Regions from separate parts of the Staphylococcus delphini genome, predicted to be linked through region 1. Evidence: riboswitches for the same ligand, from Rfam matches in the RefSeq annotation. Region 1 holds a riboswitch; each other region holds the start of a gene.

The links. A riboswitch is a leader RNA that binds a small molecule or an ion and turns the genes downstream of it on or off. The one in region 1 is predicted to bind thiamine pyrophosphate.
Region 2: linked by a shared signal. The riboswitch ahead of thiC (phosphomethylpyrimidine synthase ThiC) and the one ahead of EL101_RS09430 (ECF transporter S component) in region 1 are both predicted to bind thiamine pyrophosphate.
Region 3: linked by a shared signal. The riboswitch ahead of thiO (glycine oxidase ThiO) and the one ahead of EL101_RS09430 (ECF transporter S component) in region 1 are both predicted to bind thiamine pyrophosphate.
Region 4: linked by a shared signal. The riboswitch ahead of tenA (thiaminase II) and the one ahead of EL101_RS09430 (ECF transporter S component) in region 1 are both predicted to bind thiamine pyrophosphate.

What each region holds. Positions count from the first base shown of each region.
Region 1 covers NZ_LR134263.1:1,999,089-2,007,097, forward strand. The annotation lists gene auxA (lipoteichoic acid stability factor AuxA) at 455-1,789, opposite strand; gene graF (glycopeptide resistance-associated protein GraF) at 2,154-2,285, shown strand; TPP riboswitch at 2,700-2,799, shown strand; gene EL101_RS09430 (ECF transporter S component) at 2,925-3,500, shown strand; gene EL101_RS09435 (ABC transporter ATP-binding protein) at 3,513-4,916, shown strand; gene EL101_RS09440 (energy-coupling factor transporter transmembrane component T family protein) at 4,913-5,704, shown strand; gene purD (phosphoribosylamine--glycine ligase) at 5,926-7,173, opposite strand; gene purH (bifunctional phosphoribosylaminoimidazolecarboxamide formyltransferase/IMP cyclohydrolase) at 7,191-8,009, opposite strand, start outside.
Region 2 covers NZ_LR134263.1:307,643-315,651, forward strand. The annotation lists gene EL101_RS01320 (alpha/beta hydrolase) at 1-392, opposite strand, end outside; gene cls (cardiolipin synthase) at 537-2,027, shown strand; TPP riboswitch at 2,731-2,834, shown strand; gene thiC (phosphomethylpyrimidine synthase ThiC) at 3,030-4,766, shown strand; gene EL101_RS01335 (HoxN/HupN/NixA family nickel/cobalt transporter) at 4,972-5,982, shown strand; gene EL101_RS01340 (CynX/NimT family MFS transporter) at 6,150-7,328, opposite strand; gene EL101_RS01345 (helix-turn-helix domain-containing protein) at 7,437-7,985, shown strand.
Region 3 covers NZ_LR134263.1:2,736,509-2,744,517, reverse strand. The annotation lists gene EL101_RS12895 (lactococcin 972 family bacteriocin) at 186-476, shown strand; gene EL101_RS12890 (DUF1430 domain-containing protein) at 501-2,468, shown strand; gene EL101_RS12885 (YxeA family protein) at 2,472-2,801, shown strand; gene EL101_RS12880 (ATP-binding cassette domain-containing protein) at 2,798-3,454, shown strand; gene EL101_RS12875 (L-cystine transporter) at 3,926-5,317, opposite strand; gene thiO (glycine oxidase ThiO) at 5,392-6,498, opposite strand; TPP riboswitch at 6,589-6,691, opposite strand; gene EL101_RS12865 (DNA-binding protein) at 6,773-7,372, opposite strand; gene EL101_RS12860 (hypothetical protein) at 7,486-8,009, opposite strand, start outside.
Region 4 covers NZ_LR134263.1:857,205-865,213, forward strand. The annotation lists gene EL101_RS03845 (YwpF-like family protein) at 1-269, opposite strand, end outside; gene EL101_RS03850 (single-stranded DNA-binding protein) at 450-806, shown strand; TPP riboswitch at 1,220-1,323, shown strand; gene tenA (thiaminase II) at 1,390-2,073, shown strand; gene thiD (bifunctional hydroxymethylpyrimidine kinase/phosphomethylpyrimidine kinase) at 2,073-2,879, shown strand; gene thiM (hydroxyethylthiazole kinase) at 2,881-3,684, shown strand; gene thiE (thiamine phosphate synthase) at 3,674-4,312, shown strand; gene yidC (membrane protein insertase YidC) at 4,401-5,267, shown strand; gene EL101_RS03880 (HD domain-containing protein) at 5,321-5,977, opposite strand; gene cls (cardiolipin synthase) at 5,998-7,488, opposite strand; gene csoR (copper-sensing transcriptional repressor CsoR) at 7,620-7,907, shown strand; gene csoZ (putative copper chaperone CsoZ) at 7,920-8,009, shown strand, end outside.

The DNA of each region.
Region 1 (8,009 bases):
GCGGTGTCCAAATTATTTTTCATACCTTCCATAAATAATGATTTCTTACTCAACTTTAACTATAAAACTACTCTATATGTATCAGCTTTGTATGACACGCGATGTTAAATTACAAATCTGTCACCTGGTCCCCTACTTTCACGCATCAAAAAAAAAAACGGAACAGGGCGATTTAAGTCACCTTGCTCCGTTTAATAAATTTACTATAGATGAAATTGTTCAGCCGTTGAAAAGACCTACTGCGCTAGTGCGATGAGCCAAATATATTGCATAAACCCGACTTCCCTGTAGAAATGATAACAAGTAGCTCAGTTCACATAGATTAATCATTCTCTTAGCGTATACATCCACATCATTAATCATAAAATGGTGCAGATCAATGACGCGAATGTTCAACTGTACGCATCAAGTAAGTGGATCAATTTTTGTTTGGTCTCTTTCTTATGTTTCAAGTTTAATGACGTTTTTGTATTTTGATATGAACAGGTTGTCTCAATTGTAAGACGAACGCGACAATGGCTGGTACTAACATTAATACGAGAATTGGCGTAATGAAAATGGATAATAATAGCCCGTGGAACAAAATTACAATGTATTCCGTTAACAATTTGAAGAATAAAATACTGATCATGAAAAGTTGTAAATAGTAATACTTACCTCTTAACATGCGCACTACTGTTGTAAAAATAAAGACAATCGCCACAATGAGTAATAACAGTAAGCTCACCCATTCGTAAACATATTGTGTTTGAGATAACTGCCAGTCCCCTGACATAAATAGCGCATTACGGTTATTGAACTCTAGTAATATAAAGAATAACAGAATCACGCCACAAGCAATCATGACATAATTGCGGTTCAACCATTTCGGTCTTATTTTAAGAAACATCGGAATGTCATCTTCCTCTAATTTAGCCCATGAAAACCATTTTTTTCCAAGTGATTCTCGTTTTTGGCGTAACTTCTCTAAATCAATACTACGGCGTGTGCGATGTGAAATACCGTGCGTGAATTCAGCCGTACGATCTTGAAAGTCTTTGAAATGGTTTTTAGAAGTATTCGTAAATTGATACTTTTTACTTCTTGAATACGCATTCGCTTCACCAGTGATTTCTTCTTCAGACACTGGTAATGAACGACGTAAAAAGAGAAAATTCCATACTGCCATTTGTCCTATCAACCATAAAACTACAAAAAATGTATTAATACTCAGAACGTCAATCGAAGCAACATCTTTCGCTTCAATACGGGCATAAAGCGCAATTTGTGTAATAATATAACAAAGCCCATAACTGAATATAATCCATAAATAATGTTCTTTACGGTGCAATGGATTTAGTTCGTCTTTGTATGCGATATAACCAATATGTACAAGAAATGGAATAATAAAAATAAATGCGCTCCAACCATAAACTTGCGACATAAAAATTAATGTTAATACGAAGAAAATAATGCCGACGAGTAAAAATAATATTGAAATGTCATAATCAAATCGTGTTGTATTCGTTAATGTCCGACCAATAAAAATCATTAAAATTCCAAACAATAAAATGACAATACCGCTCGCAAGTGGAATGTCACCAATATATTGACTCATGACTCGAATGATTTCATTAAAGAATGCCATAATAAAATCCCACAAATTGTCGATATTTGTACTCGGTTGTTTGCCTGACTTAAACTGTTCAATAAGTGGAATATTAAAAAAAATAATGATGCTTAATAAAATTGAAAGCACACCGATAATATAGCTATAAATCACTTCGGTGTATTTGTTTAACAAAGACATCCTCTCACCTCAAAGCTATTATATACGACCTCTTGTCACCTGTCTTTATATTTCAAAAATATCAGTCTTCAGAATGACCTATACATTTAATTCATAATACCATAATAAAACGGATTGATTTTCAGTTTCAAATATCTTAATTATCTATGTGTTATTTTCACATTAAAATTGATGCGTTAAGTATATCAAAATTCATTTACTTTTATACGAAAACAGGAGATAAATATTTAATATATCGCTGTAGCTAGGTGCATGTGATGTCAAAGCCTCATTTCTATTTACATTTAATGAAGTGACGATGTTTAGGTTGTGCACAGAAAGGTTATATTGAGGATACAAACAATTTGAAAGGTAGGCGTTAGCAATGGCTGAAAAAGATATTAAAAAAGCTGCAGAACAAGCGAAAGATAAAGAAAAAGAATTGAAAGATAAAACTGAAGATGCGAAAGACGGTGCAGAGAAAACGAAAGATGATATTCAAAAAACGTTTGAGTAATCTTTAGTTTTTGTTTGATGTGTGAGGAATGGGCTGATTATCGCCTATTCCTTTTTTTCGTTTTAAAGTATTGCTTTATGTTGAAGGTGTTGGCATTGTTTAACCAGCTTAATCCTTACATTCTTTTTTAACTCATTTTGACATAGACAGCGAAAGATTTTGAAAACTACGACTAGTGTTTTTCTTCAAATACTGTTTTTTATTCATACGCACGCATGTTGCATTGATCTAAAATTCATTTGGGGCACTGTCGTTTCCTTCTTTACGCATATGAACGCACAGTGAGGTCTTTCGTGTTCATTTTTCCAATATATGCATTTTTGATGGTTTGTAGTTTTTCAAATTTTGAATCATCAGTCGTTTGAAACCTTGACTTTTCAATATTCTAGGTGTACATTGACATTATCAATTAAATACGCACACTAGGGGTGTGAAAGCTGAGATGAGGTGTCACCTCAAACCCTTTGAACCTGAACTAGATGATACTAGCGTAGGAAAGTGTTTTGTTATGATATGAATATTGTGCGGTGGACTTTGTCTGTCATTCCAATAACGTATCCATAGATCAATGAGCACATGATGCGCCTATCTTCAGTTTAAGATATGCGTATTTTTTTAATTTTTGGGAGGAATTTACATATGAAAAAAGGCTTAACGTTGTCAGACATCCTCGTCACTGTACTCGTATCCGTGATCTTTGCAGTGATTTATAATTTATGGTGGGCTGTCACAAATACTTTACAGCCATTAGGTTTACATCTTGATCAATTGATGTATGGGATGTGGTTTAGTGCTGCAGTCGTTGCATATCTCATTATTCCTAAAATGGGGATTGCATTGTTAGCTGAATTTGCTGCAGGTGCGGGTGAAACAATTATGATGGGACGTTTTGATATCCCTACAATTATTTACGCTTTACTCCAAGGTTTGGCGTGTGAGATTATTTTTGCGATTTTCCGCTACAAATCACGTGCTTTTATGGTTGCTGTCCTTGCAGGTATGGCAGCCGCAGTCATTAGTTTACCTATAGACTGGTACTATGGTTACTTAAATGAAGTTGCGACTTGGAACTTAATTCTATTGATTGCTTTTCGTATTATCAGTGGTGCTGTATTAGCCGGTGTGTTCCCATACATACTCGTTAAGGCATTGGATCAGACTGGTGTAACCAAACTGTTTCGACCTGCTTCAAAAGACGATTACGATGCATTATAAGGGTGACTTATCGTGTTAAAAGTTAAAAATTTACGTTTAAAATACCCGAGTGCAGATTATAAAATTTTTGACGGGATTGACGTAGAAATCAAAGATAAAGAAAAAGTGCTTTTACTTGGGCCATCTGGTTCGGGTAAAAGTACGTTACTCAATGTGTTAAGTGGCATTGTGCCGAACTTAATTGATTTACCAATGAAATATGATGCATTAGAAATAGCTGACAATTCAGGTGTCATTTTCCAAGACCCGGATTCGCAGTTTTGTATGCCACAAGTGAATGAAGAGTTAGCCTTCATTTTAGAAAACCAACACATTCCGCGTCACGACATGGACCGCCGTATTCATGAAGCATTAAACTATGTCGGTCTGGATGTAAATCCAAAGCAACGTATTCATCAATTGAGCGGCGGTATGAAACAAAAATTAGCGATTGCGGGAACGTTACTTCAAGGGGCAGATACATTGTTTCTCGACGAACCGACTGCGATGTTAGATGTAGAAGCGACCGAAAATTTATGGAATCTTTTAAAGGATTTGTGGGAGGACAAGACGGTACTGATTGTCGAACATAAGGTGGAACATATTTGGCAACATGTCGATCGTGTCATACTGATGAATCATCACGGCCATATTATCCAACAAGGCACGCCTGAATATATTATGTCGCATTACGAAGCTTTATTAAGTGAGTACGGTGTGTGGCATCCAAAAGCTTGGTCGCATGCACCTATGCCCCAGCATCCCGTTCAATCTACTACTCAAAATTTTCATTTTTCATTCGAACAAGGCGCGATACAAAGGGGTCGTCGTACATTATATGAAGTAGACGCATTACATATTGGACCTGGAGAATGGATAACCCTCACCGGGAAAAATGGATCAGGTAAGACATCGCTGTTAGAGTCGATGATGCAATTGATACGTTATAAGGGGCACATGCATTACGGCGGGCAGAAATTAACTAAAATTAAAGATGCCGCGCAACATATGTTTTTAGTGTATCAAAATCCTGAACTGCAATTTATACAAAATAGTGTGTTTGATGAAATATGGGTTAATTATCACCATATGGACCCTGAACACGCGAAAGCAAAAACTGCAGAAATGTTAGCACTGCTTGATTTGGAGCACGTATCGAGCCAACACCCATTTGAACTCTCTATGGGTCAAAAACGTCGACTGAGTGTCGCTACCGCATTAAGTACCAATGCAGATATTATTTTATTAGATGAACCGACATTTGGCTTAGACAGTCATAACACGTTTAAATTAATTGAATTGTTCCAAAGCCGCATTGCGCAAGGTCAGACGATTTTAATGGTCACGCATGACGCACATATTATCGAACGTTACCCTACTCGTCGGATAGAAGTCAAAGAAGGCAAACTCTATGAAGTCGAGGAGGTGCGCACATGATTGAATCTTGGAAAACGCGTCACACGTTTATGGATGATGTGAATATCGTCACCAAATTATTTTTAGGTGTCGCACTTTTCTTCTTCATTATTTTCGTTCATCATTTTGACGTCATGATTTATCTTGCGACATTGATGCTCATTTTTATGTTACTTGTTGCAGGAACAAAGTGGAAAGTCGTCTTAACGTTCACATTGCTCGCAACGTTTTTCGCCCTCACCTCCTCATTATTCATGATTTTTTACGGTGATGGGCAACATGAGTTATTGAAATTCGGCTTCGTTAACATTACGAAGGAAAGTCTTGTGCGCGGGTTGCATCTTTCATTCCGGACGATGACTGTGAGTTATTTTGGATTGTCTATTGCCTTTACTTCTCAAGTCATTATGATTTTTTACAGCTTGATGCAACATTTAAAAGTGAAACCGAAAATTGCGTATGCTTTTATGGCGGCGTTTCGTATGATTCCTATCATGTTAGAATCACTTTTCCAACTCCGCAACGCTTTAAAAATGCGCTATCAAATGATTGATAACCGCAACTATTCAGGCTTCAAACGTCTGAAACATTTATTAATTCCATTGCTCAGTCAAAACATTAGAAAAGCGCATCGTCTATCTGTAGCGATGGAGAAAAAAGGCTTTAAAGATGGACCACGGACGTATTATTATCATGTCCCGTTTAGTTATAAAGACTTGATTCTGATTGTTCTTACTGTGGTCATCGTCATACTCGCATTTACACTCGCACAAGTGTTGCCGATAACTGGTATTACTGATGCACGTTAACCGAACTGAGATTTTGCGTTTTCATGATCTCGACGATGTGAAAAGGCAGGTCTAGATTTCCTTTTTAACTTTCCCGTTATTTCCATCTGCAAAGGAAATCGTTTCCCTTTATTGATTTTTAATAGTCAATAAAGGGATTTTTTATATTCAACCCAAAAAAGCGTAAAATCCTTAGTCATTTCACCTTAAAGATTTTACGCTTTTTAATGTTCACTCAATATTTACTTCGCTTTCATTGCTTTATGGGCAATGTCTTGACGATAGAACAAACCGTCACTTTCAATTTTTTCGACACGTGCATAAGCTGCTTGTTGTGCCGCTTCGATTGTTGCACCTTCGCCAATCGCTAAAATTACACGTCCACCTGATGTCACATAGTTTTCTCCATCATGTGTTAAACCACTGACAAAGTAAGCACCTGGTTCGTCTTCAAAACCTTTGACAGTTGCGCCTTTTTCGTATGCTCCTGGATACCCTTTTGAAGCGAGCATAACACCTACTACCGCATCATCTTTCCACTTCATGTTGATTGGTGCTTTTTCATCTAATTCAATGATGTGCGCCATGAGATCACTTTCCAAACGTGTCAATAACACTTGTGCTTCAGGGTCACCGAAACGTGCATTAAATTCAATGACTTTCGGCCCTTCTTTCGTTAAAATCGCACCGATGTATAATAAACCGAAGAAATCATGTCCTTCTGCTTGCATCGCTTTGGCAATCGGTTGCGCAATTTTGTCATTCGCTTCATCTAGGACACTTTGACTCATATGTGGCACAGGACAGTACGCGCCCATACCGCCTGTGTTCGGTCCTTTATCTTGATCGTAAGCACGTTTATGGTCTTGTGCGATGGTATCAAATGGCACCGCATAGTCACCATTCACAAACGTCATCAATGAAAATTCTTCACCTTCTAAAAATTGTTCAAAAACGACTTTACTTTGTTGTTCTGGATATAAAGTTTCTACAGCTTCACGTGCTTGCTCGCGTGTTTCAGCAATGATGACCCCTTTACCTGCTGCGAGTCCATCTTTTTTCAACACAATCGGCAATTCACACGTTTCAATGTATGCCAGTGCTTCATCTTTTTGGTCGATTTCTCGGTATGCTGCAGTTGGAATGACATATTTGGCCATGAGACGTTTCGCAAATGACTTTGAGCCTTCGATTTGAGCCGCATCTTGATTCGGACCAAATACTTTAATGTCTACCGCTCTTAATGCATCAGCTAAGCCTTCTGTCAACGGTTGTTCTGGTCCAATCACGACCCATTTCACATCATGCGCTTGTGCAAATGCGACGATTGCTTCATGATCTGATTCAGCAATCTCACCATGTACTTCTGCCACATTACTCATTGCAGCATTGCCTGGAATCGCATAGACTTGTGAAACTAATGGCGATTGATTTAATTTGTGTGCGAGTACGTGTTCACGTCCTCCACCACCAACGACTAATACGTGCATATTCGACATCCTCCTCATTAATGTTTAAAGTGACGCATGCCTGTTGTCACCATAGCAATACCATAGCGATTCGCCATATCAATAGACTCTTGATCTTTAATCGAGCCACCTGGTTGAATCATTGCTTTAATGCCTGCTTGTGCTGCTGTTTCGACAGTGTCACCCATTGGGAAGAAACCATCTGATGCTAAGACAACATTGTCATTCATTTCAATCGCGCGGTCAATCGCAATTTGAGCTGAGCCAACACGGTTCATTTGGCCCGCACCGATACCGACTGTTTGTTTGTCATTCGCAAGGACAATCGCATTACTTTTCACTGATTTCACAACTTTCCAGCCTAATAATAATGCATCCCATTGTTCCTTCGTCGGTTCTACATCTGTCACGACTGTCATATCAGCTTGTGCCACATCAAAACGGTCTTTATCTTGAACTAAATAACCTCCTGACACCGATACAAATTCTGTTGCATCTGCTTCTTCAGTCATTTCAATTTCAAGTAAACGAATATTTTTCTTCTGTTGTAAAATATCTAAAGCAGCTTGTTCGAATTTTGGCGCAATAACGACTTCTAAGAAAATCGCGTGTAAGTCTTCTGCCAGTTCAGCTGTGACTGGACGGTTTAATGCGACAATACCACCGAAAATAGATTGACTGTCCGCTTCATACGCATGTGTGTACGCTGCATGAATGTTTTCGCCTGTACCGACACCACAAGGATTCATATGTTTCACTGCGACTGCTGCAGGTTGGTCGAATTGTTTCACTAAACTTAGTGCTGCATCCGCATCTTTAATATTGTTGTAGCTCAGTTGTTTGCCATGTAACTGTGT
Region 2 (8,009 bases), 1.1 Mb from region 1:
ATGCCGTCGACACGACCAGGGAAACGTGTCGCAAACATAGAGACAGCAAAACCGCCCATACTATGACCGATTAAGAATATTTTACCTTCAAAATGGGCTTTCACATAGTCTACTACAGCAGTTAAATCTTCAATAATTTGGTCTTTATTGTCATAATAAGCTCTCGGTCCTTCAGAACGCCCATGACCACGTTGATCGAAGCGAATGACATTGTAATCATAGTTAACCAAATAATCAGTTAATTCATCGTAACGATCAAGATGTTCAGCTAAACCATGCACAATAATGACATTGATTGTTTCATCACCAAAAGGGAATAATTCATCGGCGGTATTGATTTTCGTATAAAGCTGCGTGCCGTCTTGAGAAGAAATGTATTTAGTATAATTCATTGAAAAACCTCCTTATTTATTTACTTCAGTGTATACTAAAATAATAATAACATGAAAAATATGAAGATATATTCAAAAGTGATATATTGATGAATGTGATATATAAGAGACATGACTGAAATCAGTGTAAAGGAGGTTGTCGCAATGCAGCTTATATTTGATCCTGCCGTGAATACGATTTATCGCATCTTTTTAGGCGCCGTTTTTCTTGTGAATATTGTCCTCGCGTTCGTGATTATTTTTATGGAAAGAGATCGTCGGGATGCCACTTCGACATGGGCATGGATACTGCTACTTTTTATTATGCCGACATTTGGCTTCTTGTTGTATCTCTTCTTTGGTCGGGCGGTCAAATTGAAACAAACACGCTATGATGAAAGTAAAGAGGTGGAAGATGCAAGGACACGTGTTAAAAATCAAAAAGAAGACTTTAAAAATAAACAGTTTAGTACAGATAATCCTGTAGTAGAGAAGCAGTCTGATTTGGTTGAAATGATGTTAACGCGAGAAGCGAGCTTTTTAAGTGAAAACAATCATGTCTCCATTTTTACAGATGGCCATGAATTATTTAATCGAATGAAACAAGACTTGAAAGAAGCGCAAAAATACATTCATATGGAGTTTTATATTTTAAATATGGATGGATTAGGCACTGAGATACTACAAATTTTGAAAGACAAAGCTCGGGAAGGCCTCGAAGTGAAGTTGTTGTATGATGCAGTCGGTTCTAAACAATTGAGAAAGTCAAAATTAAAAGGTTTGGTCGATGCAGGTGTGGAAGTGGAAGCCTTTTTCCATGCGAAAATCATTCCATTTATCAATTTCCGTGTGAACAACCGGAACCACCGTAAAAATGTTGTGATTGATGGCGATATTGGGTATGTCGGTGGCTTTAATGTCGGCGATGAATATCTCGGTTTAGATCAAAAAATGGGCTACTGGCGTGATACCCATTTGCGCATTCAAGGTGATGGTGTAGATGCATTACAATTAAGCTTTATTCACGATTGGAACTCGCAAGTCGATGAAGACCAACAGTTGAAATACATTTCACGCTATTTCCCGAAAAATGCGCGGAAAGACGGCAATGTTGCATTACAACTCGGGTTAAGTGGACCGGATCGCGAATGGCCACAACTGGAATTTGCTTATTTGAAAATGATTATGAATGCAAAGTCCACGATTTATATGCATTCACCTTATTTCGTGCCAGACATTGGTTATGTGAACGCCTTACGTATTGCCGCTAAAGCAGGTGTAGACATTCATCTCATCGTTCCTAACAAGCCAGATCAGCCGTTTGTGCACTGGGCGACATTAACGACAGTCGCACAACTGATGAAAGATGGTGTTAACGTGTACACGTATGAAAATGGCTTTATTCACTCTAAAATGATGGTCATTGATGGTGAAGTCGCATCGGTCGGTTCAGCGAATATGGACGAACGGAGCTTTAAATTGAACTTTGAAGTCAATGCGATTATGTATAACGAAGAGATTGCGCAAACATTAATTGAAGCATTTAAAGAAGATTTAAAAGTGTCGCAAAAACTGACACCAGAACGTTATGCCGCCCGCTCAAATTGGGTGAAATTCAAGCAGTCTATCGCAAAATTATTATCGCCTATTTTGTAAACCTAAGTGAAAAGTAAGGGGATGGAGATAAAAAGAATTGAATGCTATTGATACATTATTTTGTTTAACTTGCCCTCCCTATGATTTGTAGTTTTTGATTGCCTTCATGGCTTCGCGTTCTTAGGGGAGGTTGTGACAAAAGCGCTTAGGATTTGAGCAGAACCGAGCGATGAGCAAAATTGATTCCCAGCGCACCCATTCATTGTGGATTTTGGGAGCAGTACAGAAATCTCATGTGTAACAAAGATTTCGTCGTTCTGCCCCCGCAAGGCTGACTAGACTTCTCAAAAGCGAGCGCATTGAGAAGTCAGACAGCTACTGCGTTAAACACCTCCCACCAATAAAGTAAAGAGGCGACTGTCAGCATTATGCACGTATCCCCTCAGGAGTTTCAGCCTTCTGGGCAATCGTCAGTCAAACATAGGAAACTGAGGGCAAGTTTATGAAATCAAAAAAATCAATAGCATCAACTTTTAAAGTCCCATTGATCATCATTTTTTACCTGTTTTATAATTATAATTCAATCATAACCTGATAAGTAGTAGAAGAAGGGAAAACATAATATCCCATCCTCTCGTTTGTTTAGTAAAGTACAATCTCTAAATGAACCAAATGACAAAAATAAAACAATTAAATCAATTTTATGATAGTAATTGTCATTTTACATTTTTAGTGATACGATACTGTTGTAAAACTTAAATATGGAACTTGCTAGGGGTGCCATTAATGCGCTGAAAGAGGTGAACGCCTCAACCCTTTGAACCTGATCTAGATCATACTAGCGTAGGGAAGCAAACGAAACCTTCATGACTGACTGGTGTTCACTTGTCAGGCGGAATCGTGTCGTGATGCCACATACATGATTTCGGCTCACTTTTGACGCACTTTAATAAATTCGTTCGTTTTCGTACGCACTTTAGAATTATTCTGAGTGCGTTTTTATTTTGCCTATTATTTTCAGTGTTGTTAATGCCTCTTAGTGAAGTCAGAGGGGGTTATTGAATGAAACAAGAACAAATTGAATTGAAGAAAAATTTTCCGGCGAGTCAACGTATTTTTAAACAAGGCGAGGATGTGGATATCCAAGTCCCGTTTCGCCAAATCGCATTGTCTGAAACGGTAACTGAACAAGGGACAACGGAAAATGAACCTTTCGTTGTGTATGATACAGCGGGGCCTTATCATGATGACACGTATGAAGTCGATGTTACGAAAGGCATTCCAGCACTGCGCACAGATTGGATCGAAGCCCGTCAAGACGTCGAGCATTATGAAGGCCGTCGTGTGCAATCAATCGACAACGGTTACCATTCAGAAACACATAAAAATATTGTTGAACATCCATTCAAATATCAACCGAGACGTGCACAAGAGGGCAAACGCGTTACACAAATGTATTATGCGAAACAAGGTATCATCACTAAAGAAATGAAGTTCGTGGCAGCACGTGAAAATGTCAGTCCAGAATTTGTCAGAGGTGAGATTGCGAGAGGGCGCGCGATTATTCCGAACAACATCAATCATCCTGAATCAGAACCCATGATTATCGGTAAAAATTTTCAAGTGAAGATTAATGCCAATATCGGTAACTCTGCTGTATCGTCGTCCATTGAAGCAGAAATTGAAAAGTTAGTCTGGGCGATTCATTGGGGTGCTGATACGATGATGGACTTATCGACAGGTAAAAACATTCATGCGACACGGGAGTATTTAATCCGTAACTCGCCAGTTCCAGTTGGTACGGTGCCGATTTATCAAGCGTTGGAAAAAGTGAACGGTATCGCGGAAGACTTAACCTGGGAAATATATCGAGATACTTTAATTGAACAAGCTGAACAAGGTGTCGATTACTTTACGATTCATGCTGGTGTCTTACTCCGCTATGTGCCATTAACGGTAGATCGTTTAACAGGCATCGTGTCTCGTGGTGGCTCAATTATGGCGCAATGGTGTTTGGCCCATCACGAAGAAAGCTTTTTATACACGCATTTTGATGAAATTTGTCAAATATTGAACCGTTACGATATTGCGGTGTCATTAGGCGATGGTTTACGTCCAGGTTCGATTTATGATGCGAATGACGAAAGCCAAATTGCTGAACTGAAAACGTTAGGCGAGTTGACAGATATTGCTTGGGAACATGATGTCCAAGTGATGATAGAAGGGCCTGGGCATGTACCGATGCATAAAATTAGAGAAAACCAAGAGTTGGCAGACTTTTATTGTAAAGAAGCGCCATTTTACACACTTGGACCATTAACAACGGATATTGCACCAGCATATGACCACATTACATCCGCTATTGGTGCAGCGCAAATCGCAAGTCATGGGACAGCGATGTTATGTTATGTGACGCCTAAAGAGCATCTCGGCTTACCAAATAAAGATGACGTGCGTGATGGCGTCGTGACGTACAAAATCGCCGCACATGCCGCTGATATCGCCAAAGGATTACCAGGTGCGACAGATCGAGATGATGCGATTAGTAAAGCCCGTTTTGAATTCAGATGGATCGATCAGTTTAACTTATCTCTTGATCCTGAACGCGCACGTGCTTTTCATGATGAGACATTGCCAGCAGAATCAGCTAAAGTGGCACATTTCTGTAGTATGTGTGGACCGAAATTCTGTTCAATGCGAATTTCTCACAATATCCGTGATGCGCATAAAGACAAATTAGCAGGGATGCAAGAAATGGCCGAAGAATTTAAAGCACAAGGCAGTAAAATTTACCATTAATCGAAATCAGCACAAGAGCTAGGATGAAGTTGGATCCTGGCTCTTATTATTTTTGCTCACTTGATAGGCATACAAGTTTTGTGTTAAATAAAAATATCATTATTCTCTAAATGTTTTTCTGCAATACCCTACATCTAAAAACTTGAAATGGCAGAAAAAAGGTGTATGATTTTATTATCCGAAAATAGAAAAAGGTGAAAATGAAATGAATCATACAAAAAGTATCAAACATGCCTATCCTTATCTCGGCATTGTCATTTTATTACATATTGTCGGTATCGTTTTAATGTGGATTGGAGGCGCGCAATATCCGTTATTAATGAGTATGGGGGTGATTGCGTACACACTCGGATTGCGTCATGCGTTTGATGCGGACCACATTGCGGCGATTGATAATACCGTGCGAAAATTACTCCAACAAAAACAAAATCCAATGGGTGTAGGTTTTTACTTTTCATTAGGGCATTCGTCTGTTGTATTCTTAATGGCGGCTGCACTAGGTATTGCGGTGACTTGGGCACAACGTCATATGGAAAGCTTTCAAACGACAGGCGGATTAATTGGGACGATTGTTTCAGGTGTCTTTTTATTGCTCATTGGTATTTTAAATTTAGTCATTTTAATACAACTGATTCAATTATTCCGTCAATTACGTCAAAGAAATATTACAGACGCACAAATGGATGAACTTATCGAATCACGCGGTTTAATCATGCGTTTTGTTCGACCACTCTTCCAGTTTATTCAAAAAAGTTGGCACATCTTCCCATTAGGTTTCTTATTTGGGCTTGGTTTTGATACGGCGAGTGAAGTATCGTTACTCGCATTATCAGCAGGTGCTGCTCAACATACCGTGCCGTTTTTAGGGATTATCGCGTTACCTATATTGTTTGCGGCGGGGATGAGCTTGTTAGACACATTGGATGGGGTATTGATGACCAACGCGTATCATTGGGCATTTGACAAACCTGCACGTAAAATCTTCTATAACATTACGATGACGGCCATTTCTGTCGTTGCCGCACTACTGATTGGTGGCGTAGAAATCATGCAATTACTTGGTGAAAAATGGCATTGGAAAAATGGTTTTCTCGGCTGGGTGACCCAATTAGATTTCGGTTGGCTCGGCTATGCATTAGTCGTCGTGCTTATTCTTTCATGGATCATTGCGATAGTCGTGTGGAAAGTCGGCCGCTTTGAAGAAAGATGGGGTTAATGCGAAACGCGCTATTTTAAGCAAACAGAAAGACAGACGTCAGTTTGAAAAATCATTCAAACCACGCCTGTCTTTTAAATTTCACGAAAAGTGATCAGATTGCAAGAACAACTCGAGACACTTGATGTAACAGGGAAAGTTGAAAATATGCTAAGTCAAATCAAGCGTTATGGTTCTAAAGTCTTTTCAATAGTGGTGTTTCGTCCTGATCTTGATCCAATTGTCATAATCGCTAGACCTGTCACGAGTAATACGGATAGCGACACGATCCATTGTCCTGTCCAATCGTGTAAAATACCGAAGAACAATGGTCCAATACATGCAAATAAATAACCCACTGCTTGTGACATCCCTGCCAATTTCGCTGCAGTTAATCCACTTTCGGTACGTAAACTAAACAATGTATTCACCAAACCGAATGCAATCCCCAGCGCAATACCAATCAAGATTAATGACAAGAGTGCCATACGCGGCGCAAACATTAAGATTAAAATAGCGACAGTAAAGAGAACGCCAGTGAATGCGATAGGTAAGACTTGGTTTTTAAGTCGTGCAGCATAAATCGGTGTAACAAAAGTGAATGGAATAATCGCAATTTGTAATATCGATAAATAAAGGCCTGCACGTGACACCGGAATATCATACGATAATAAAAATTCTGGTAGCCAGTTAATGAGTGAATAGAAAATAAGTGACTGACCACCCATGAGTAGCGTAATTTGCCATGCGAGTGGTGATTTCCATACATTGACAGCATCTGAGAGGTCGACCTGTTTTTGTGCAGCATGATGACGTAACTGGAACGTCCATACAAGCACAGCAATGAACGAGACGATGCCAATACTGCCTAATGCAACATTATAATTGTAATTTTTAAGTAACGGTGCGGCACCATATGATGAGAGTGCACCAAAGATGTTCATCACAACAGTATAATAACCTGTCATAATGCCGATACGATACGGGAATTTGGATTTAATCATACCAGGCGCAAGAACATTCCCAAATGCAATGCCGACCCCAATCAATATCGTCCCAATATATAATAAACTGACTTCTGTAATGCTTCTTAAAATGACACCGAATAGAATCAAAAGTAAAGCGATAAAGAGTGAACGCGCCATTCCGAAACGGTGACTTACTTTAGCGACAAGTGATGAAATAATCGCAAAAGCTAATAAAGGAATAATGGAAATAAAGCTGACGGCTGTGTTGGATAAGTTTAATGTATCTTTAATCGCGGGTAATACCACGCCTACTGAAGTAATTGGTGCTCTTAAATTAGCGGCAATGAGCATAATACCGATAAAAAGCAACCAGTTAATACGGTTAGATTGTTGTTCCAAGGTGTCAACTCCTCTCTATATTTGGTATAATTGACGAAACGTTCTATATAAAGAACACACTATATCGTACATGATGTTCACTATATTGTAAATAGAAGGGGCTCAAAAATGGAAAATATTAACACAGTCGTTGCAGAAAACTTACAATATTACCGTCAAGCACATCGTCTCAGTTTAGATAAAATCGCACAGTTGACTGGTATTAGTAAAACAATGATTAGTCAAATTGAAAAAGGGGCAGCGAATCCAAGTATCAATACATTATGGAAAATCGCAAATGGGTTACGTATTCCATTGACTTCATTAATTAGTGAAGAAAATGAAGCGATTCAAAAAATAGACCGTTCAGACATTCAGCCGATTTATAATGATGATCGCTCGGTCGTCGTTTATCCGTATTTTCCATATGAGGCGGCACATGCGTTTGAAATGTTTTGTATGCGTATGGATGCGGACAGTATACTCGAATCAGATGCACATCAAGAAGGCGCGAAAGAGTACATTATTGTGAATGAGGGCACTTTAACACTTACTGTTGGAGACACACACTATGAAATTGAAGCGGGCCAAGCCATCAGTTTTAACGCCAATACAGCGCATACGTATCGCAATCAAACAGGGGAACAGCTTAGAATTACGGCGACCATTCAATATTAATAGCGGAGGGAGTCTACGGTAAGT
Region 3 (8,009 bases), 740 kb from region 1:
ATTCTCCCCGTTCAAAATAAATGGATGGGGAGTTTTTTAGGATTAAAGATGAAGTCCTTGTATTTTATTTCTACACACATATATATAAACTAAATAAGGTGAAAATATTTATTTAATATTGTTGAAAATCAGATTGGTATAAACTATAATAAAGGTGTAATGTTATTATAAAGGAGGATGAAATTATGAAAAATAAGATTTTGAGTACTTTAGTCGCTGGGTTATTGTTAATAGGTATTGGTTCGTCTAGTATAGTTAGTGCAGCAACTATCTATACTGACGGAGGAACTTGGAATTATGGTGTAGGAAGTAAATACGTATGGTCATATTATAGTAATAACTATAGATACCATAGTTCAACAGCAATTGGGAAAACAAGATCGTTTAGTGGATTTAGAAAACCTGGAGTTAGAGCACTGGCATCATCAGAAAAGAGATGGTGGTGGCGTAATGAAGCATATTATAATGTATACTAAGTTTCCAATTTATAGAGGTGAGCAATGAAGTGGATGAAACACTTATTAGATGTGGTCACGCTCACACTAATAAGCTTATTTTTAATTCTTGTACTGTACGAAGAGGACAGCGAAATACTTACTGGAAGTCGTGTGATGCTTGAAGTTGAAAGTTGGGACTACCAACATTCAAAAGCAGAAGTTTTTGAGAAGTTTGAGAAGGTAGCGAAAGATGCAGATATTGCGATTTTTAAAGTCGTTATCGATCATAAAGAACATCAAGTCGATAAAGCGATTTATGCGTTTAATGAGCAAGCCAATCATCACACTATTGCGCCGATGAATACGACATATAGTTACCATCATTTAACGCATGATCAACTGATGCAGCGAGATGTACGTGGTGATTATTTTATATTAGATGATATTGCTAATAAGGAACAATTGAAAACAGCTTTAGAAAGTGTCGGTCTAAAGGTGAGGATGGGATCTGTACAATCATGGATGATCTATGGGGATGTGCTCATTAATCGAGGCGTACTGCTTCCATTTGTGACATTACTTATTATCTATTTGTTGTATCATTTGCATTATCGAAGTCAAAATTTTAAAACATATGCGACGATGCGTTTACATGGTTATCGTTTTTTTAATATCTTGTTTCTGAATATTGAAAAAATTATTATCAGATGGTTGATATTAGCCATAAGTGTCGGATTCCTTTCGATAGGGCTGTTGAAATGGTTAGGATTGGACGGTCAACTCGAATATTTTGTAAGTCGTCTCATCGTTGCGGATATTTTATTTTGGGGAATTTTATCTATCAGTTCATTACTGTCTTGTATCATACTTATCCGGATAGATATCCCATTGATGATTAAAGGACTCAAGCCATATCGTCTGTTACGTGCGATGAATCATATCTCTAAGTTGAGTATGTTAGTTTTACTCACACTCCTCATTTTGCCGAATCTTAATCAAATGAAAAAGTTAGAACAAATACAAGAGACAGAAGCATGGTGGGGCAAACTAGATGATTATTACACAATTGACTTGAAACCCATACGGCGTAGTATGAACGAAGAAATGGAATTTGCGAAACGATATCATCAAATGTTTATATATAGTGAGCGACATGAACAAGCATTATTGATGAATCAAAATGTATTGTATGAACCAAGTCAAACAAATTATTCGCCAGACGAAGGAAATGTGCTGTTTGTCAATCAAAACTTTGTTGATTTTTTTAAGTCTCAATTACGAGAGTTACCGAATTTAGAAGACCGACCTGGACAAATAGAGTTGTATTTACCTCCTCAAGCTAAAAATGAAGTCTCAGCCATACGTGCAGATTTTCAGGATTGGGTGAACTATCAACTTCCAAATCCAGAATCAAAGACAAAGGTACTAGTGACGCAGTTGAAAAATCCTTACGAAATTTACGCCTTTGATGTACGTACGGGATTGTCGACAACCTATATGAAGTCGCCTGCGATTTTAATGTTAAATGCTAAAGACTTAACGGATGATTTTTATTATTCCACATTATCACAAGGGGAATTGATTTTTAAAAATTATGAAAATATTATCCGTAATATCGACCGCTTTGATTTGAAAGATGATGTGCAAGGTGTAACCAATTATAAAGACAGTGTTATGAAAACGTATCGAGAAACACAAACGAAATGGCTTGTGTATAGCTTTTCTAGTGGTATCGCTATGACAGTCTTGTGTATCGTGACATTATTAGATGTATTGCATTACTTTGAGCAGCGTCGTCAATGGTTACTTATGCGAAAAATGTTTGGCTTCAGACGTTGGCAAAACTATCGCAACTATATCGTATTAAATGGTTTATTTACTGCTCTTATTGGCGCATTCTTATTTGAAAAGACACAAAATAGTAATGTGATATGGATTTTTGGCGTGATTTTGCTGTTTCAATTCTTCATTCAATGGGTTTACATCCATTATTTAGAAAAACAATTCAATGTACTAATTAGGGAGGCTTAAATATTGAAGAAAAATATGCTGATATCGATTGCAGTAATCGTCATCGGGTGTGTTCTATTTTTAGCTTTTGTACGTCTGACGTATGTTGATTACTTTAATCCATTTTTAAAGAAGGAGACATCTTATGCGGTGGTACCATTAGGAACACAAACGTATGTGGATATTCAAGCGTATGACGAATCGGGCGAACCACTCAAATATCGTTTGAATTTCGGTGGATATGATGCCAAGTCTGATCATGTAAAAGTGATTCACAAAGGTAAATACGTCTTTGAGATTGAATATATTCATGACCTTTCAAAATGGCCTAAAGAGGTGAAGAAGAAAGAATGATTGAATTAAAAAATGTAACGATTCAAAAAGGGAAACGTACGATTTTTGACAATGTGAATTTGACGTTTGAACCGGGGAAGTCTTATGCGCTTATTGGTCATAGTGGGTCAGGGAAATCGACTTTGCTGAATGCGATTGCAGGATTCGAAACATTGAAACAAGGTGAGGTGCGATTCGATCAAAAAAGATTGAAAGCTGATTTTCGTTTTTATCGCGATATCCTCGGCTATGTATTTCAAAATTATGGTCTTGTTGATTCAATGACGATTAACCAAAATCTCGATATGGCACTGGCTTTCAAGAAAGTATCCAAATCAGAACGCCAACAATTGAAAACACAATGTTTACAAAAGGTTGGGATTGATATGAATCATAAGCGTAAAGTTGCGACATTAAGTGGAGGCGAGCAACAGCGGGTAGCATTAGCGCGTTTATTGCTCAAACAACCGCGCCTGATTTTAGCAGATGAACCGACTGGCTCTTTAGATGACGCGAACGGGCAGAAAGTAGTGGAACTCTTGTTTGAAATGGTAGATGAAAGACGAATACTCATTATCGCCACTCATGACTTAGCACTTGCCCAACGATGCGACGAGATTATTCAAGTTGATGCACTAAAATGTCACAGTAGCGAATTAGAAACCGTACAATAAACATAAGTTAAAAGAGATAGGGGCATTAATATTAGCAGAAAAGAAATGGCGTATCACAGCCAACTTGCCCTCTGTCTCTTTGATTATGTTTATATACATATGTGATTGACTTTGTAGACGCTCTATGAAAATTAAGCTTCAGTATGTACGAAATGTACACTTTAATCTCATTTACAATAAAGCAAGTAATTAACGATGAAATCAAAAGCAAGTTACATCGCATTAATGTAAAAAGTTGCCCTCTTTCTATGACTTTGTAGAGTAAGATTGTCGTGATGGATGAGACTCCCGAGGGATCAGACGCAGCCGAAAATCCGCCAACGCTTCACTTATGTCACAGTATGATTAAGCGTTGGCTAGTTGAGGCAAGTCCCCTGGGAAAGCGAATCCATCAAGACAATCCTAGAACTAATAAATCGTAGGAAGAGGGCAAGTTCATCCGCATATACTGTTTTGTAACTATTGTGTTACTTAATGTTGTGCGGTTAATTCGTCCATATAATTGGAATGGAAAATGTCTTCATCGAGTTGTTTTGTCAGTTTGGCAGTGCCTGTACCCGCTAAGATAGAGTCATTCACGTTAAGTGCTGTACGACCCATATCGATCAGTGGCTCGACTGAAATTAAGACACCCGCAAGACCGACCGGCAAGTTCAATGCAGATAAGACCAGGATTGAAGCGAATGTTGCACCGCCCCCTACACCTGCTACACCGAATGAACTTAACACGACAACGATAATGACTGTCACAATAAATTGTAGATTCACTTCAACACCCGCGACAGGTGCGACCATGATTGCAAGCATTGCAGGGTAGATTCCCGCACAGCCATTTTGTCCGATAGATAGTCCAAATGAGCCCGAGAAGTTTGCGATAGCTTGAGGCACACCTAGACGATTCGTTTGCGCTTGTACGTTTAATGGCAATGTACCAGCACTTGAACGCGAAGTGAATGCGAATAAAATAACTTCGGCTGTTTTCTTCACATAATGTACTGGATTGACACCAATAACAGCTAAAATGATTAGGTGAATGATGTACATTGTAATGAGTGCTGCATACGACGCAATCACGAACTTACCGAGTGTCCAAATCGCAGCAAAATCACTCGTCGCAATTGTGTTAATCATAATCGCTAAAATCCCATAAGGCGTTAGGCGTAAAACAAATGTGACGATAGCCATGACAAGTGCGTAAATGGCATCAATACCGCGTTTTAAAGTTTGACCATTTTCAGGTTGTTTACGTGCGACACGTAAAAATGCAAAGCCTACAAATGCGGCAAAGATCACGACTGCAATAGTAGAAGTTGCACGTGCACCAGTGAAATCTAAAAATGGATTTGACGGTAACAATTCTAAAATTTGTGTTGGCAATGTTGTTGCAGTAAGCCCTTTCGCTTTATCAGTAATTTCGGCGCTACGAGCATTTTCTGCCTGACCTAAGTCAATACTAGAAGCATCTAAATTGAATGCGAGTGCATAGATAATACCGATAATCGCTGCAATCGTTACGGTACCAATCAAAAACATGAAGATTAAGCTGCCGACTTTAGCAAACTTTTCTCCAATTTCAATTTTCGTAAATGCCGCGACGATAGAAACAAAAATCAGTGGAATGACAATCATTTGTAGCAATGCAATATACCCATTCCCAATTAAGCCGACCCAATCAGTTGTTTGTGTCGTCACTTGACCTTCAACGCCATAAATGAGGTGGAGGAGGAGGCCTAATACGATACCTAAACCTAGCGCAAAGAACACACGTTTAGGGAATTTGACATGTTTTTTCGCCATCACCCACAGGCTCAATAAGGCGAGAAGAAAAATAATTAAGTTAATAATAATTAAAAATATAGACATACATACGCTTCCTTTTTAATTCCGACTTATATAATAGGATAATAGTAAGGAAACGTAAAATCAAGATATATTTTTTATATTTGCTTAATTTTAGGTGTAAATGGAGCGAGCTGACGTTGGGCTTCGCTATCCTCGTCAACGAGTTGTGCCATCAGTTGTCCAGCAATGGGTGACAGTAAAATCCCGTTACGATAATGCCCTGTCGTCACAAACAGTTGAGGTGCAATTTCGCCCATAATAGGGATTTCATCTTCTGTAATGGGACGAATCCCTGTCCAAGTTTTAATGACATGGTGTGATCGTAATGCGGGAATCATGTTCAAACTTTCTCGGTCAAGCCACGCAAGGTTATCGTCATTGTTGTCAGTGTCCCAACAATCATAATCAGATGTTGCACCAATTAAGAAGCGATTCGGCAATTTTGGGACGATGTAACAGCCGTTCATATTAAAAATCGTTTCTTTTAAACCGGCGTAATCAGACGCAATCAATTTGACGTCACCTTTAACAGGATGTGTCGGTAATTCGAAACCTAATTGTTGAAGCAATGCGCCGCTCCATGCGCCAGCTGCAATAATGAGTTCGTCAGCTTCAAAAGTGCCTTTTGACGTCTTAATGCGGTAACAATGATGGTGTCGCTGTAACGAGTAAACCTCCGTATGGGTCATTAATTCGATATGGGCACGTTCCATGACCGAAGCAATAAGCGCTTGTGTGTAAAGGTTCGCATTAATTTGGCCGTCGTCTTGAATTTTGAACGCGGCACTTTGTGATGGATCGAGATGGGGAAACCGTTGCGTTAATTGTTCCGTAGACAGTTGGGTGACGGTGTGGTCATGATGGTGTAAAAAATCGAACTGTTGACGGACGGCTTGGACATCTTGAGGTTGAGAAGCGACTTTGATGAGTCCATGCTGTTGATATTCGATATGAATCCCCGTTTCGTGCTCCAAGGCTTGGGCTAATTCAGGCATCATCGCACGACTTTTCATTGCAAGTCGATAAAGTGGGGTATCTTCAAAAAATTCATTTTGTGCGCCTAACATACCACCCGCAGCATAAGACGCGTTCATTCGTGGGGTGGAGCGATCAATGATACGGATGTGACGATGTTTGGCATCGAGTTGGCGTGCAATAGATAACCCCATAACACCTGCACCAATAATCAGGGTTTGTTTCATAAAAAAAGACCTCCTGCATAAAAGGATGCAAGAGGAAAGCATATATGATTAGAATAATGTGACTACGCATCATTCATCTTGAGACTATTTCGTCGTCATATTGCGCTTCCCTTCGTTGGTTCTAACCACGTCAGGTTCAAAGAGTTAAGATACCATCTTTCTCAGCTCACCTCGAGCACCCCTAGCTTATGTTTTTTATTGATTATTCATGAGTATTACTCAAACGGACGTTAAATCCAAACTTTTACATTTTTTAGCTTATCATCAATGTTGCTTAACCACCAAATAAACGTTGGAAGAAACCTTTTTTCTCGTTGCGGTGAATCGTTTCCGCAAGCTCTTGATGTTCTTTTGTTTGGGTTTCAATGGTTTCTTGCGTTTTTGACAATTGCTCTGTTTGTTGTTGTTGCGCAGTAGTCAAAGCTTCAAGAGACTTGTTGCTCGTCTCCAACTGTGTATGTAACTGCTGATGTAATGCTTTAAGCTCTTCTTGTTGTTGATGCACTTGTGAGACCATTTGACCTAACATTTGACGTTCTTCACGCATTTGATTAATTTCGTGGCGCAACTCTTGAATCAATTGTGGCACTTGTTGGTCAGCAGGTAATTGTTGCTCGTTTTCTTTAACGATGACCTGTAAAAAGTCTTTTTCTTTTTCGAGTGCTTCGAAAGCAAGATCGTAACTATTCGTTTGTGCGACACGTTCAGCAATTTCTTGGAAGAGTTCGATATCTTCCTCTTTAAAGTCTGTCGCTTCACGTCCACGATATTCAGTCTTGTTTAAATGATAGCCGCGTTCTTCAAGATGTTGGACAATTTTACGGACTTGTTTTTCACTAAGCTCAGATCGTTGAGCAAATTCTTTTGTTAGCATATGCCATTAGGTCCTTTCTCTCATGTTTTTAGACTGTCGTTAGTGTGCGTTCAGTGACCCGTCAGTCTTACCTCTCTATCATTGTAACGGCTTTAACGGTTGATTTCAAGGGCTTAGGCATAAGGTTCTTTGCGCAAATCCATTTTAACGAGTAATGGATAAATGACATGTCTTGGAATACGGTTCGCAAAAACATATTTGATGATATAGGCAGATTTAATACTCGTACCGTAAATATCCTTTGTTAGAGGAATATTGGCTTTAATATACAACTCCATAGGGACCGGTTTACCATTGCGATTTAATGAAGGTTGTAAATAAGTCATATCACTTTGTTTTTCATAACCGTGTTGCACTAAAAAGCGACGACGGAATGCAATTTTATCAGCCGTTTCAGTGTCCACGTCGGGTGATTCAAATGTCGACTCAAACATAAAGAAATTCACATCTCGGCCGTGGAGTTGGTTAGAAATTTGATTCACATCTTTTTCGATTTGTTCAAGTGTCGCTTTAAGGTACTGTTCACAATTGTCACCGGGCTCACTCAAGAGATAGACTAAAAAGCCCACATTGGTGGTCGCTTCGTAATGCGCTGTCGCAAAACTGACAACTTCATCGTTTTCGATACCTACGAGAA
Region 4 (8,009 bases), 1.1 Mb from region 1:
CCATTTAAAGGTGTAATATGCTTGATTGTCGCATCAAATAGTGCAGGATCATTCGATGGTCGCGTAATGACGACACGAATATCTAAAAGTGTTTCCGCCTCCATGTACGCTTGCATCTGTTCTTGATGTATATCTGAAATAACGATTTCTAACACCCAACCCGTACCACTATTCTCTTTATTAATAATTACGCCGTCTAGAAGTTCATATTCAGCCACGCTACTATTTTCAGAAACGATTTGGAAACGAACAGCTTTAAACGTCTTCATTGGAGCCACCCCCATCTCATTTAAAAAACTTTACGAAATTTCTATGGTACTTTTAATTATAACGCAATTTTTAAAATAATTCTCGATAAGGCTTAAATATCTCTCGATGCATACTTTAATTTTATAGGAATTTGCATTTTGTCATTTCACATTGAAAGGTTTATATTACAGGTACAGGAGGTGAACAACATTAACCATTTTCAAGCAGTAGGTATCATTAACCGCCCGCCCAGTTTTTACGAAAAGGAAGAGAGTTACTTTGTTACCTTTACCGTTGCTGTCACGCGAGAGTATTTAAGTAAAAACCAAAAGCCCATCACTGATTACTTAAATTGTAAAGCGTTCGGTAATATTGCTCTTCAAATTCACGAAACGATCCAAGAGGGGACAACTGTAGCGATAAGCGGGCAAATCCAAACGAGACGTTATGTTCATAATGATGAAAAACGTTATGCTACAGAATTACTCGTTTCACAAATCTCTCCAATTGGCACAGTAACGATAGCGTCAAACACAGATGAGTTCAACGATGAATAGCAAAGCAACAAGCAAAGATTTTCCAATATTTGATAATCCCACCTATTTTTATCAACCCTTCTCAAAGTATATTCTCCGATTGAAATAATTCGATTTATCTCACACCATTACTTTTATCTTCAACATATTGACTTGAGCTCTAATGAAATTTGGTAGACAACCTACTACCAAAATTGTCTAACTATCAACCTTGAAATGAGGTGTATTGGCTATTAAATACTGTATTGTATTTAGTGGCCAATCGCCACTTTTATTCTCATTAATATTTATCGAATGATTCATAAGAAATGCAAAATAATCTAATAGAGTCATTTGTTTTGTTAAACTATACATATATTTCGCAATTTGTTTAGTGCTTTTACATAATTGAACTTGCGTTAGGTTTCTGATACATTAAAGGTAACTAAAAAATGAAGGACTACTAGGGGTGCCGATTGATGGCTGAGATGAATGGATATTCAGACCCTCTGAACCTGATTTGGATGAAACCAACGTAGGGAAGTAGCACATGGACACGCATGCTTCAGTGTGTGAACAAGGCTACTTTCAAGGTAGTCTTTTTTCATATTAAAGGAGAATGAAGATGCGTTTTTCTGAACAAATTAAACAAGAAGCACAACCTATTATTGAACAAATTTATCAAGATGGTTTTATACAAGGCATGCTTAACGGGGACATTGCGGCAGAATCAGTTAAACATTATTTACGTGCAGATTCACGTTATTTGAATGAATTTGCCAAAATATATGCGCTACTGATACCGAAAGTGGATACGAAAGGTGAAATTCAATTTTTAACAGAACAAATTCAGTTTGCGAGTTCTGGAGAAGTAGAGGCCCATCATATTCTAGCGGACTATGTTGGTGAAGATTATCAAAGTGTCATTCAACAAGGGGATTGGTATCCGTCTGCCGACCACTATATTAAACATATGTATTATAACGCTTATGCTTTTGACAATGTCGCTTATACCATTGCTGCAATGGCACCGTGTCCATATGTGTATCAACAATTAGGTAAAATGGCGATTGAAAATCATCATTTTGAGGCCAATCATCCATTAAAAGCGTGGTTCGATTTTTACAATAAAGAAATGGATACACTGTTGTCCTATATTGATCGTTGGCTCGATTCATATGCAGAAGTGAGTTCCGAAAAAGTTCAACAACAATTGAGACAAAACTTTCTACAAAGTACAGTTCATGAACGAAACTTTTTCAATATGGCGTATCAACTTGAAAAATGGGAATTTGGAGGAGAAAAATGATGGAAAAACCAAAAATTGCGCTAACGATTGCAGGTACAGATCCAAGTGGTGGTGCAGGCGCCATGGCAGACTTGAAATCTTTTCATTCTTGTGGTGTCTATGGCATGGCTGCAGTGACAAGTATCGTGGCTCAAAACTCAATGGGTGTGCAACATATTCACAATTTAGAAGCAAGTTGGTTAGAAGAGCAATTAGCCAGTGTGTTTAATGATGAAATGCCACATGCGTTAAAGACAGGGATGATTCCGACACCAGAGATGATGGAAGTGATTGCGTCATATTTGCAAAAGATTGATATTCCATATGTGATTGACCCAGTTATGGTTGCTAAAAGTGGTGATTCTTTAATGGACCAAAAAGTACGAAATCGTCTTAAAGAAACACTGTTACCATATGCAGATGTAGCAACACCTAATGTTCCAGAAGCTGAAGAAATCGCTGGCGTTACTATTGATTCGGTGGAAAAAATTCATCAAGTGGGCCGCTTTTTCATTCATGATATTGGTTCGAAAGGGGTCATTATTAAAGGTGGCCATTTAGAAGGAGATGCCATCGATCACTTATTTACGCAAGAGGGTCATTACGAATTTAAAAGCGAACGTTTTCCAACGCAACATACACACGGCACGGGATGTACATTTTCAGCCGTCATTACAGCAGAATTAGCTAAAGGAAAATCTGTTTATGACGCCGTAGCCAAAGCCAAAAAATATATTTCATTAGCGATTCAACATACACCAGAAATTGGTAAAGGTCGAGGTCCAGTGAATCACTTTGCATATGAAAAATTAAATGGGTGGGATTAACATGAATTATTTAGCAGAAGTTAGAAAGCAACAACCCCTTGTCGTTTGTTATACGAATGATGTCGTGAAAAACTTTACTGCCAACGGTTTGTTGAGTATGGGGGCAAGTCCGGCGATGAGTGAAGCCCCAGAAGAAGCAGCAGATTTTTTTAAGGTCACACAAGGCTTATTAATCAATATTGGTACGTTAACGGAGAGAAATAGTGAAGACATGCTCGCCATTGCTAAGACTGCGAATCAAATGGGAGTACCGATCGTTTTTGACCCTGTTGCAGTAGGCGCATCGCAATTCCGTAAAGATTTTTGTCAACGCTTTTTAGAAGAAATTGATGTAGCTGTCATTAAAGGCAATGCATCTGAAATTTTGACATTAGTGGATACAGCGACGACGATGAAAGGAACCGATAGTGCTTCGGATATTGATGTGGTCAGCATTGCACAACAAGCTTACGAAAAGTATCAAACCGCGATTGTCGTCTCAGGTAAAGAAGATGTTATTGTACAAGATGGCAAAGTGGTCATCTTATCAAATGGTTCTCCATTGTTGACAAAAATTACCGGAGCAGGGTGTTTGTTAGGTGCGGTAGTGGCAAGTTTCCTATTGGGTGAGACAAAACCATCTATCGACCAACTCATTGAAGCCGTTTCGTACTATAACATTTCAGCAGAACAAGCTGAATTACGTGAAGGTGCAGATTTACCGGGTACATTTTTAGTCGCTTTTATCGATGCATTAAATCAAACACTAGCTGAGTCTTATTTATTGGAGATTAAAAAGAGAGAAGTGAGTGAAAATGACATTTAATCGAAAACAATTACGTGTGTATTTTATTGCAGGTACACAAGATGTCAAACAAGGTAGTTTAGATACCATTTTAAAAGAAGCGTTAGAAGCGGGTATTACAATGTATCAATTTCGTGAAAAAGGCCCTTCATCTTTACAAGGTGAGGAGAAAGCTGCAATGGCCGTTCGTTTACGAGATTTGTGTCGTCATTATCACGTACCATTTATTGTTAATGATGATGTGGATTTAGCGATTGAAGTCGATGCGGATGGCATACATGTTGGCCAAGAAGATGCGAAAGTCCAATCATTTCAACATTTATTAGAAGATAAAATTATTGGTCTTAGTGTCGGAAGTTTTGAAGAATATGATCAGTCTGACCTTACCAACGTCGATTATATTGGTGTGGGACCTGTTTATGAAACAAGTTCTAAGTTAGATGCAAGTAAACCAGGTGGCATCCGTTTAATTCGACGCATGCGAGAATACGATGAAAATATTCCGATGGTTGCTATTGGTGGGATTACTGAAGAAAACGTTGCACCACTTCTTAAAAATGGCGCTGATGGGATTGCGACGATTTCATCCATTACACATAGTACAGATATTGAAAAATCTGTGAAACGTTACTTACAATATTTTAAATAAAGTTCAATTTATACCGGAATATATTTCCACCGCGTCTATTTCTATGATAAAATATCATTTATGTGAATATATCATTAGAGGTGGAAAAATGAAGAACAAAGCGTTAATAACAATGCTTGCAGGTGTAGTTTTACTTCTAGCGGGTTGTGACTATAGTAAACCGAGTAATCGAGACGGATTCTTTTTCAATACGTTTGTTCAACCAATGGACAGATTGATTCACTGGTTAGGGGATCATTTAAATAATAACTATGGTTTAGCGATTATCATTATCGTATTGGTTGTACGTATCGTCTTATTACCTTTCATGTTATCAAACTACAAAAACATGCATATGATGCGTGAAAAAATGAAAATTGCGAAACCTGAAATTACAGAAGCGCAAGAAAAAGTAAAACGTGCACGTACACAAGAAGACAAAATGGCAGCGAACCAAGAAATGATGCAAGTATACAAAAAATACAACATGAATCCAATGGCAAGTATGTTAGGCTGTTTACCGCTCATACTTCAAATGCCTATCATCATGGGATTATTCTTTGTCCTTAAATATCCGTCTGGTGGCGGTATCACGAAGTACTCAGATTTCTTATGGTTCCATTTAGATAAACCGGATATTTGGATTACCGTCATCGCGGGTGTCCTTTACTTCATCCAAGCGTATGTGTCAAGTTTTAATATGCCACAGGAACAACGTCAAATGGGTTATATGATGATGATTATCTCACCAATTATGATTGTGTGGATTTCATTTAGTTCTGCGGCGGCATTAGGCTTATATTGGTCAGTATCAGCTGCATTCCTTGTCGTTCAAACTTATATTGCCAATGTGGTATATGGTAAAAAAGCAAAAGAAGAAGTGGCGCCATTAATTAAAAAGTTTGAAGCAGAAAAAAATGGCAACAAAACAGGTAAGAACACACAAGTTGTAAGTAAAAAGAACAAAAAGAAATAATCATAGTGCACATACTTAAAGGCTGGGACGCTAAGTTCCCAGCCTTTTCCTATTCATGATTGTTTGATTTCGGTGTCCCATTCAGCAAAAAATTGTTGTAAAAAGCTTTCCATAAAATCATGACGTTGTTGCGCCATGTCTTTTGCTACGGGTGTATTCATTAAATCTTTTAATTTGAGTAGCTTTTCAAAAAAGTGTTTGATTGCTGATGGTGGTACTGCGCCTATGTTTGACAGTTGTTGCATTTCGGTTAAACTGTGGGCCCCTGTCCACATCGGCTCGTTAAAGTGACCGGCAAATTGAAATGTACGTGCAATGCCAATCGCGCCCATCGCATCGAGTCTGTCAGCATCTTGGACAATTTGCGCCTCAATGGTTTTGAGTGTGCCGACTGTTTGAGTTTTTCGAAAGCTCATATGGTCAATAATGTAAAAAATGGCTTCTTGATCGATTGTTGCGACCTGTTGTTCTTCAAAAAAGTGCAATAATGCTTGACGGGCACTTTGGGCGTCTACCAATTTGTCATCAACCGTATCATGAAGGAGTGATGCCATTTCGATATGGTAATGGTCAGCGGACGGATAGTGTTGTGCGATTTCAAGGGCGCGCTTTCTAACACGTAATACATGCGCGATATCGTGTCCGCTGCTATCATGTTGATGTGCCTTTCTCATATATTGTTCTGCTGCTTGAATCGTGTGTTGTTTCATTTCGTTAGTCATTCCTTAACTTATAAAATAGGGGAGAGCAATTGACTGACGGATTCTTTAAATTTAATCCAAATGCTACGTTGGGCATAGCGTTCTTTCGTCAATTCGCTACATACTTTTAAGTCTTCTTCAAAACTTTCGCGTACTTCTCTCGCTAGTTTTTCATTATATACAAATGCATTCACTTCAAAATTTAACGTAAAACTCCGATTATCCATGTTTGTTGTACCTACACTCGTAATTTCATCATCAATGGTCAATGTTTTGGCATGTAAAAAGCCGTTATCATAAAGGTAAACACGTGCACCGGCTTCGATTAAACTCGCGACATTTTTAAAAGTGGCCCAGTAAACGAATGGGTGATCAGGTTTAGACGGAATCATAATATTAACATTAACACCGCCTAAAGCTGCAATTTTGAGTGCATCCATAAAAGCTTCATCAGGCACGAAGTAAGGTGTTTGAATGTAAATGTCATTTTTCGCCATCGAAATCATTTTTAAATAACCATATTTAACTTGTTCCCAAAATTCGTCTGGACCACTTGAAGCAATTTGTACCCCAATATTGCCAGTATGGGTCTGTTGCGGTTTTGGGAAATATTGACTACTATATGTAATGTTGTCACGGTGCGATTGGGAGTTCCAGTCTAAGATGAAACGCAATTGAAGTGCACTAACAGCATTACCGCGAATACGTAAGTGTGTATCACGCCAATACCCAAACTTTTTAGATAAGCCGAGATATTCATTCCCGACATTAAAGCCACCCACATAGCCGATTTGACCATCTATAATGACAATTTTTCGGTGATTTCTATTGTTCATACGTAAATTAATGAGCGGCAGTTTGGATGGGAAAAATGATTCTACATGACCTCCTTTTTCTTTAAAACGTTTAAAATCGCGTAATGTGAGTGCACGCGATCCCATGTCATCATATAACATTTTCACTTCGACACCTTGTTCGAGTTTTTCTTCTAACAGTTTTAAAATACTTTTACCAAGCGCATCGTGACGGAATATATAATATTGAATATGTACATAGCGCTCTGCATTGCGAATGTCTTCCTTTAAACGATCGAATTTTTCGTTACCATCTGTCAATAACTCAATTTCGTTATTGTTCGTATAAAAGGCAGCATTGTTATACAGTAACATTTGGATCATGCGACTGTAGTTTTGAATATGTGGGTTATCTGCTTCGAACTCCCCATTTTTAATCGCAGTGAGTTGCTCATTCACGATAGAGTCTAAGCCGATACGATCTTGTTTTTCAAGTTTAAAAATGGACTTTCGCTGGATTTGTCGGCCGAATAATAAATAAAGGACAAAGCCTACAAGCGGGAATAAGCCTAATACAAAAATCCATGCCCAGATGGAACTCGCACTTCTTCGTTCCATAAAAATAATGGTAAAGATGAAGATTAAATTTAATAAAAATGCACCGACTAATAAGTAATTAAACAGTACATTTTGATTGTAAAATATCGCGTAAAAAAACTCTGGCATCACTGTTGTCTCCTTTTTCGTGAAGTGCTTTTATTGTATCATGTTCTAGTAAATAGAGGAATTTTACGCATTGACATATACCTATATAGGGTATATCATAAAAGTATCAAAATGAATCTGGGGGATGTGACATGACTGAACAAGCACATCATTCTGAAGAAATTAAACGTAACTTGAAGTCGCGTTTGAATCGTATTGAAGGCCAAGTGAAAGCAATCAACCGAATGATTGACGAAGATGTCTATTGTGATGACGTATTGACCCAAATTAGAGCGACACGTTCGGCTTTAAACAGTGTGGCGTCGCGTCTGTTAGATCATCATATGAAAGGTTGCATCATGCATAAGATTGACGCAGGGCACCAAGACGAAGCGATGGAAGAGTTATTAGTAACGTTTCAAAAACTCATGAAAGATTAGTGGGGTACATTTATGGAAAATGGTTATGTTAAAGTAACACAACTGACAACTGAAGCACAGCAACAACAGCTATCTGATCGTTTGCTTCGTTTAATTGGTGTC